DNA from 4 places in the Pseudomonas sp. M20 genome. Region 1 is predicted to be linked to each of the others. Evidence: predicted binding sites of a transcription regulator. Region 1 holds the regulator's gene; each other region holds the start of a gene.
The links. Region 1 encodes sigma-54, which starts transcription at its own class of promoters, with help from an activator protein. Its sites were predicted from a motif close to ANTGGCATNNANNTTGCTNT; they were not measured.
Positions count from the first base shown of each region.

Region 2: ACI514_RS29905 (pilin) is a predicted target of sigma-54. The motif match lies at 1,125-1,144, and genes of this name have one in related genera.
Region 3: ACI514_RS16105 (CmpA/NrtA family ABC transporter substrate-binding protein) is a predicted target of sigma-54. The motif match lies at 1,446-1,465, and genes of this name have one in related genera.
Region 4: glnK (P-II family nitrogen regulator) is a predicted target of sigma-54. The motif match lies at 1,138-1,157, and genes of this name have one in related genera.

Region 1 covers NZ_CP173611.1:4,678,709-4,680,908, reverse strand. The annotation lists gene ptsN (PTS IIA-like nitrogen regulatory protein PtsN) at 1-185, opposite strand, end outside; gene hpf (ribosome hibernation-promoting factor, HPF/YfiA family) at 197-505, opposite strand; gene ACI514_RS20895 (RNA polymerase factor sigma-54) at 579-2,072, opposite strand.
Region 2 covers NZ_CP173611.1:6,691,117-6,693,316, forward strand. The annotation lists gene pilB (type IV-A pilus assembly ATPase PilB) at 1-965, opposite strand, end outside; gene ACI514_RS29905 (pilin) at 1,191-1,613, shown strand; gene ACI514_RS29910 (BON domain-containing protein) at 1,911-2,200, shown strand, end outside.
Region 3 covers NZ_CP173611.1:3,649,171-3,651,370, reverse strand. The annotation lists gene ACI514_RS16110 (ANTAR domain-containing response regulator) at 1-103, opposite strand, end outside; gene ACI514_RS16105 (CmpA/NrtA family ABC transporter substrate-binding protein) at 119-1,330, opposite strand; gene ACI514_RS16100 (quinone-dependent dihydroorotate dehydrogenase) at 1,554-2,200, shown strand, end outside.
Region 4 covers NZ_CP173611.1:5,968,674-5,970,873, forward strand. The annotation lists gene ACI514_RS26450 (Bro-N domain-containing protein) at 1-325, opposite strand, end outside; gene ACI514_RS26455 (accessory factor UbiK family protein) at 685-945, opposite strand; gene glnK (P-II family nitrogen regulator) at 1,360-1,698, shown strand; gene ACI514_RS26465 (ammonium transporter) at 1,737-2,200, shown strand, end outside.

The sequences.
Region 1 (2,200 bases):
TTGCCAAAACCGGTGGAACCGAGTTTTTCACGGGCAATCAACGCCTCGAAGACATCTTGCATCTCCAGAGCCGGCACTTCGCGGGCGATCAGGTTGGCAATTTGTTCGAGGGCTTTCTTTTTACTGCCGCCCGGCACGTTCACGAGGGAACGGCCGGGGGTCAGGATACTTTCAAGTCGGATCATGGAATGGGGGGTTATCGACCTGTCGCGCCCTGGAGGAGGCTTTGGGTCTTTTCCTTATGCTTTTTGAGTTGGCGATCCAGCTTGTCGGTCAGTAGGTCAATGGCGGCATACATGTCGTCATGCTCGGCATTGGCAACCACTTCTCCGCCGGGAATATGCAAGGTGGCTTCGATTTTCTGCTTCAGCTTTTCGACGCACATCGTGACTTGCACGTTGGTGATCTTGTCGAAATGGCGCTCTAATCGGTCGAGTTTTTCGTTGATGTAGGTGCGCAGAGGTTCGGTCACTTCCAGTTGGTGTCCACTGATGTTGACTTGCATACAGCTTCTCCTTCGTTGCCAGTGCATAAAGCGGCAGGCTGGATAGCCTGCCACTGGAACGCTGTAACGTGGCTTACATCAACCGCTTGCGTTCGCTCGAAGGCGCGATCCCGAGGGATTCGCGGTACTTGGCGACGGTGCGGCGAGCCACCTGAATGCCTTGTGCCTCCAGTAAACCAGCGATCTTGCTGTCACTCAACGGCTTTTTCTGATTTTCCGCGGCAACCAGTTTTTTGATGATCGCGCGGATCGCCGTGGACGAGCATTCGCCGCCTTCGGAGGTGCTGACGTGGCTGGAGAAAAAGTATTTCAGTTCATAAATACCGCGTGGGGTATGCATGAATTTTTGCGTGGTCACCCGGGAAATTGTCGATTCGTGCATGCCGACCGCCTCAGCGATATCGTGCAGGACCAACGGCTTCATGGCTTCGTCGCCGTACTCCAGAAAACCGCGCTGATGCTCGACGATCTGGGTGGCTACTTTCATCAGGGTTTCGTTGCGGCTCTGCAGGCTCTTGATGAACCAGCGAGCTTCCTGCAACTGATTGCGCATGAAGGTGTTGTCGGCGCTGGTGTCGGCACGACGGACGAAACCGGCGTACTGCGCGTTGACGCGCAGGCGTGGCACCGACTCCTGATTGAGCTCGACCAGCCAGCGTTCGTTATCCTTGCGTACGATAACGTCAGGGACGACGTACTCGGCTTCGGTGGATTCGATTTGCGAACCCGGGCGTGGATTAAGGCTCTGCACCAACTCGATGACCTGGCGCAGCTCGTCTTCCTTGAGCTTCATGCGGCGCATCAACTGGCTGTAGTCGCGGCCACCGAGCAGGTCAATGTAGTCGGTGACCAGACGTTTCGCTTCCGCCAGCCACGGGGTCTTGGCAGGCAACTGGCGCAATTGCAGCAGCAGGCATTCGCCGAGGTTGCGGGCGCCGATACCGGCTGGTTCAAATTGTTGAATGCGGTGCAGGACGGCTTCGATTTCGTCCAGTTCGATGTCCAGTTCCGGGTCGAACGCCTCGAGGATCTCTTCGAGAGTTTCGTCGAGGTAGCCCTGATTGTTGATGCAGTCGATCAGGGTGACCGCGATCAGGCGATCGGTGTCGGACATCGGTGCAAGGTTCAGTTGCCACAGCAGGTGGCTTTGCAAGCTCTCGCCGGCGGAAGTGCGGGTGGTGAAGTCCCACTCGTCATCATCGCTGCTGGGCAGGCTGCTGGCGCTGGTCTGGTAGACGTCCTCCCAGGCGGTGTCGACCGGAAGTTCGTTGGGAATACGCTCGTTCCATTCGCCATCCTCGAGATTGTCGACCGTCGGGGCGGTTTCCTGATAGGAGGGTTCCTGAATCTCGGTGTTGGGCTTCTGTTCGGCGTTGTCGGCCATGGGGTCGGAATTGTCGAAGTCTTCGCCTTCTTCCTGGCGTTCGAGCATCGGATTGGATTCCAGCGCCTCCTGGATTTCCTGTTGCAGATCCAGGGTCGACAATTGGAGCAGACGGATGGCCTGTTGCAGCTGCGGTGTCATCGTCAGCTGCTGGCCCATTCTCAAGACTAGCGATGGTTTCATGGCAGGGGCTTAACACCTTATTCGCCGGCGCTATGCGCCATCCACTACAGGGCGCCGGAGCGCCAAACTTAAGCAAATTATATGCCTGAAACTGAAGTGTTTGCCTAGAGCGCTGTAACAATTAAAGC
Region 2 (2,200 bases), 2.0 Mb from region 1:
ATCATGCCCTGTGGCTGCTTGAGCGCGGCCATGTACAGGTCTTTCTGCTCTGGTTCATAGCCAAGGGCGTCGATGCCGATCTGCGCACTGGACGGGTCGAGGATCCGGATCACCACTTTCTCGCCCCACAGGGTCGGCAAGGTGTTGACGCGGAAATCGATCGACTTGCTCTTCGACAGACGCATCTTGATCCGCCCGTCCTGCGGTTTGCGCCGTTCCGAGATATCGAGGCTGGCCATGACTTTCAGGCGTGCGGCGATGCGCCCGGCCAGTTGAACCGGTGGCTTGGCCACCTCGCGCAGGATGCCGTCGGTGCGCACCCGCACCCGGTAGTTCTTCTCGTAAGGTTCGAAGTGCAAGTCGGATGAGCCGCTCTTGATCGCGTCTAGCAGCATCTTGTGAACGAAACGCACCACCGGCGCATCGTCGGCATCGAGGCCACCGATGGCCTCCTGTTTGCTGTCGTCGATTGATTCGACATCGAGGCCATCGAGATCGACATCGGCCATGTCTTCCAGGCCACTGGTGTGGGTGTCGAAGAACTTCTCGATGGCATCGGTGAGCTTGTCGTCCTCGACCAGAATGGCTTCGGTGCTCAGCCCGGTACTGAACTGAATGTCGTTGATCGCTTGATGATTGCTCGGGTCGGAAATCCCCACGAACAGCTTGTTGCCGCGTCGCCACAAAGGCAGGGCGTGATGCTGGCGTACGAGTTTTTCGCTGACCAGGCCTTTGGGCTGGGTTTCCTTGTCCAGACAGTTGAGATCGAGGAACGCCATGCCGAAGTGCTCGGAAGCGATCTCGGCGACCTGTGAGCTTTTCACCAGTTTGTTCTGCACCAGATAGCTGACCAGCGACAGGCGATTGCGCTGGGCCTGTTGCCAGGCTTGCTGGGCGCCTTTTTCCGTGAGCAGTTCGGCCTGCACCAATTGTTTGGTCAGACCGCTCAGAGCGATGTCATTCATGGGGATCCCGCACGCTTGCAGTTCATGACTTATAGCCTAGTCAAGTGACAGCGCCAAACACGCCCGGTGCAGGTGACAAAAATTGTCAGATAGTGCGGTTGCGGGTTGTAGGAAAAGGCGTTGTAGGGGGTTCGCGCCCAACGGGCTGGGCTTGGAGGCGTTGGCATGGCCTATGCTGCGTCCCTTGCAGATCATGAGATTTCGACTCATGCATGGAGCGTGTCTATGAAAAAACAACAAGGTTTTACTCTGATCGAACTGCTGATCGTGGTGGCGATCATCGGGATTCTGGCGACCATCGCCTTGCCGCAGTATTCCAAGTATCAGGCGCGGTCGAAGGTAACGGCGGGGCTGGCGGAGATCAGTGCGCTGAAGGTGCCGTTTGAAGACACCATCAATCAAGGAACCAATCCGACACTGGCCATCGTGAAGGGCGATGCGGCGACCTCGACATCCAATTGCGCGCTGACGGCCTCCGGTACTGCCGCCGATGGTGCGGGAACAATCGTTTGTACGATCGCCAACGCGCCAGCTCCTGTGCTGGGTAAAACAATCACTCTGACACGTACCGCCACCACTGGGTGGGCGTGTACTACAAACGTGTCGCCGGATTACTCGCCTAAAGGCTGCACCGCCAGTGGTACATAACTGGGTTGTGTGCTGACCAGAATGCCCCGCAATGCGGGGCATTTTTCATTGCGCAGCCGTTCACAAAAGCTTCAATAATTTCAGCGTCTTAGGAACTTTCCAAAAAACCGCAAGTTGCATGCGAATATTGTCCGGCTCATGCAAATTGCATGATTTCGAAAATTCGTGATAAGTATAACTTGTTGATTTATAAAGAAATTATATAGCTGCAAAAGTTGGCACAGCGTTCGCAACTACCTTGGTAACCCTGCTGACAAGACAACCAGCAGACTTTCCAGAAAAACAGGAGTTACTCGTATGAAGAAGTTCGCTATCACTGCCGCTGCTGCTACCGCGCTGACCCTGACCATGGCTTCCGGTGCATTCGCACAATCCACTCAGGCTACCCAGGCTCCAATGACTCTGGCTGCCGGTGAAGTCACCCAGGCTAAAGAAGCTACTTCCGATACCTGGATCACTACCAAAGTCAAAGCTGACCTGGTCACCGAAAAAGGCATTCCAGGCACTGACATCAAAGTAGAAACCAACAAAGGCGTAGTATCGCTGTCGTCGACTACTGCAGTAACCGATGCGCAAAAAGCTACCGC
Region 3 (2,200 bases), 1.0 Mb from region 1:
TCAGGCCGGACTCGTCGATCACCTCGAAACCGGCCTCGGTCAACGCAGCTTTCAGGCGACCGACTTTTTTCGCTGTGTCGTTGATCAACAGAATGCGCAACATGTTCGCGGTCTCCTGTCAGCGGCGGGCGAGAAGGGGGGCGTCGTCGTTCAACGCGTGCAGCTTGAAACTGCGCGCGTAGCCGGCGGGATCGCTGCCGTCCCAGACTTTGCCGTCGAGCAACTGGCTGCTGCGCATGTCTGTGCCCCACGCCGCTACGCCGACTGCCGTCGCAGCATCGCGGTAGATATCCATTTGCTGGACCTGACGGGCGACGGCGAGGTAATCCGGATCCTCACGCAGCAGGCCCCAGCGGCGGAACTGGGTCATGAACCACATACCGTCCGACAGATAGGGCAGATTCACCTCGCCGTTGCCGTGAAAACGCAGCGCGTGTGGATCCTGCCAGCGATTGCCGAGTCCATCGGCATAATCACCGAGAAAACGCGGCTCGATGCACGAAAGCGGCGCGTCCAGATATTCCGGAGCGCTGAGCAATTGCGCGGTGCTACGGCGATTCTCCGGGCTTTCTTCGATGAAGCGGCTGGCCTCAAGAATCGCCATCACTAACGCCCGCGCAGTGTTCGGGTATTGCTCGACAAATTCACGGGTGCAACCAAGGACTTTTTCCGGGTGATCGGGCCAGATGGTCTGGCTGGTGGCCAAGGTGAAACCGAGATCCTGCTGCACCGCACTGGCCGCCCAAGGCTCGCCGACACAAAAACCGTCGATGCGCCCGGCTTGCAGGTGCGCGACCATTTGCGGCGGCGGCACGACGACGCTGTCGACGTCCTGCAATGGATGAATGCCCTGACTCGCCAGCCAGTAATACAGCCACATGGCATGAGTGCCGGTGGGAAAAGTCTGGGCGAAGGTGAGTTTTGCGCGGCTTTGGTGCACGTGGCGGTCCAGCGCTTCAGGACTGCTCACACCAATGTTCTGGAGACCGTGGGAGAGGTTGAGGCTCTGACCGTTCTGGTTCAGGCCCATCAGCACGGCCATATCGGTCGGGGCGACGCCGCCGATGCCCAGGTGCACGGCGTAAATCAGGCCATACAGACTGTGCGCGGCATCCAGTTCGCCGCTGACCAATTTGTCGCGCAGATTCGCCCAGGAGGCCTGGCGCTTCAGGTTCAGCGTTAGGCCGTAAGGCTGGGCAAAGCCCTGTGTGGCCGCGACGACCACCGAGGCACAATCGCTCAGGGCCATGAAACCGAGGTTGATTGCAGTCTTTTCCGGGGCATCGCTGCCATTGACCCAGGCCAGTGGCCCTACCGAAGGTTCATTCATACACCGCCACCTCGAAAAAAAGCGCCGCCGCGGACTTTGCGCAGGCAAAACCCGGGACGACGCCATTGTCCTTGCCCGCGTGCCGTCATTGGCCTTGCGCGCTGATGGCAAGGAGGGTGCAAGGCATATGCCAGTGACAGCGATTTGCGCATGCGCCTCGCGCCGCAGGTCGATGCCCGGCTATAATCGCCGCCTCTTTTCGCCGCCCGAGTCATCGCCGCCCATGTACACCCTGGCCCGTCAGCTGTTGTTCAAACTTTCCCCGGAAACCTCCCACGATCTGTCGCTGGATCTGATCGGCGCGGGTGGGCGTTTGGGCCTCAACGGCTTGCTGTGCAAGGCGCCGGCGAAGAAACCGGTGACGGTCATGGGCCTCGAATTCCCGAACCCGGTGGGTCTGGCCGCCGGTCTGGACAAGAACGGCGCGGCCATTGATGGCTTCGCGCAACTTGGTTTCGGTTTTGTCGAAATCGGCACCGTGACTCCGCGCCCGCAGCCGGGCAACCCGAAACCACGGATTTTTCGCTTGCCGGAAGCCGAGGCGATTATCAATCGCATGGGCTTCAACAACCTCGGTGTCGATAACCTGCTGGCGCGGGTGGCAGTGGCGAAATACAAAGGTGTGCTGGGCATCAACATCGGCAAGAACTTCGATACTCCGGTTGAACGTGCGGTCGACGATTACCTGATCTGCCTGGACAAGGTCTACGCCCACGCCAGCTATGTGACGGTCAACGTCAGCTCGCCAAATACCCCGGGCCTGCGCAGCCTGCAGTTCGGTGATTCGCTCAAGCAATTGCTCGCGGATCTGGCCACGCGCCGCGCTGAACTGGCGTTGCGTCATGGCAAACATGTGCCGTTGGCGATCAA
Region 4 (2,200 bases), 1.3 Mb from region 1:
CGTCGCGCAGGGTAGGGATGACCTGGTGGGTGATCCATTCGCGTAGCGCTCGGTATTCGGGGCAGTAGTGGTAGACGAGGAGGGCGTAGATGCCGGATTCGCTGATCAGCAGGGTGTTTTCGATCTGGTTGTGGATCAGGGTTTTGCGGGTTTGGTATTGGTCGGGGTCGAGTTTTCGCAGCATGCGTTCGTTGAGGTAGATGTGCAGCAGGCGGCTCAGGTCTCGGGCGCAGAACCAGGGTTGGTTCTGGATGAGAAGGGCGTGGAGGGGGAGTTTGTGGCGGGTGAAGATGTGCGGGCTTAGATAAGTCTCTTCTTGATTCATGGAGCAGTTCCTCTTGCTTAAGGGGCTGCCCTCAATCGTCGCCAAACGATTGGGTGGCAGTTGTACGCGGGTTGGCGAACCGGAGCAAAAGGAACCCGGCAGACCCGAAGGTCTCCCACGCACAACCGCCATGAAACGATGTGGCGGTAAATGTAGCCGCCATCATGGTTGTCGTGCGCCTTAAGCTGTTCGGGTCGCCAAACCCGGTGCTGAACATTCAGCATCGGGTGAGCTTAGAAACCTGGGCTTTTCGGCGCAATCGGACGGCGGTGGTGCAGGTTGTAGGACGTTGCCGGGATGGTTGAAGGGCTGGAGATCAAAAGATCGCAGCCTTCGGCAGCTCCTACAGGGGGCGCGGATTATTCAGCGGGCGGCGTCAGCTTCGCTTCCATCTCGGCGACTTTGGCTTCGAGGCTTTCAAGTCGAGCGCGAGTACGCGCCAACACAACCATCTGGCTATCAAACTCTTCACGGCTGACCAGGTCGAGTTTGCTGAACGCACTCTGCAGCAGCATCTTGAACTGGCTTTCGATTTCGGCTTTCGGCAGCGGGGTGTCGCCGCTGAAGAGGCGGGAGGCGGTGCCGCTCAGGGCGTCGAGGAAGTCTTTGGGCGCGAGCATGGTGGATGTCCTGGAAACAATGGCCGGCAGTGTATCACGCAGTGTCTATAGTCAATCTCGTGGTCAGGGATGCACGCTTTTCGCGCAGGCGGACGGATGGCGACGCACCGTTGTTGTGCGTATCCGGATGGGGTTTTGCACGGGATGGCGTGCGACAGAGGCCAAGGGATTGAAATCAGAGGTTTTTGGCGAGATGGCAAGGTTTCTGCTTAGTCACCTTCGACCCATGCACTGATGCAGTCGCTGTGACGAATGCAGTGCGGCAGACGGAGCGGGGAGTTTCGTCGGCAGCGGTTAGCTGGCGTCAGTCGGGCAGGTACGGCCGACGATGCGTTACAAAGCCAGGCACTGCGCTTAGACTTGAGTCGGGTTTGTTTTCCTGGGGCAAGTCCACCAATTCGGGAGAGAGTTTTCATGAAGCTAGTCACTGCCATCATCAAGCCGTTCAAGTTGGACGACGTGCGCGAGTCGCTGTCCGAAATCGGCGTGCAGGGCATTACCGTTACTGAAGTCAAAGGCTTCGGCCGGCAGAAGGGTCACACCGAGCTGTATCGCGGCGCGGAATATGTGGTCGATTTTCTGCCCAAGGTGAAAATCGACGTGGCCATCGACGACAAGGATCTGGATCGGGTTATCGAAGCGATAACCAAAGCGGCCAACACCGGCAAGATCGGTGACGGCAAGATCTTCGTGGTCAATCTGGAACAGGCGATTCGCATCCGTACCGGCGAAACCGATACCGACGCGATCTAAGCGCCGCCACAAACCCCAACGCCCCAGGAGAAAACAATATGACTCTGCGTAAATTCGCAGGGCTAGGAGCCCTGTTGTCTATCGTAATGCCCGGCCTTGCTATGGCGGCAGACGAAGTGGCGGCCCCGGTCCTCAATTCCGGCGATACCGCCTGGATGCTCACCTCAACAGCCCTCGTGCTGTTCATGACCATCCCCGGCCTGGCGCTGTTTTACGGCGGCATGGTTCGCTCGAAAAACATTCTTTCCGTGATGATGCAGTGCTTCGCCATTACCGGTCTGATCAGCATCCTGTGGGTCATTTATGGCTACAGCATTGCGTTCGACACCACCGGTATGGAGCAGGGCGTCGTCAATTTCAACTCGTTCTTCGGCGGCATGGGCAAGGCGTTCCTCGCCGGTGTCACGCCTTCGAGCCTGACCGGCCCTGCGGCGCTGTTCCCTGAGGCGGTGTTCATCACCTTTCAGATGACCTTCGCGATCATCACCCCGGCGCTGATCGT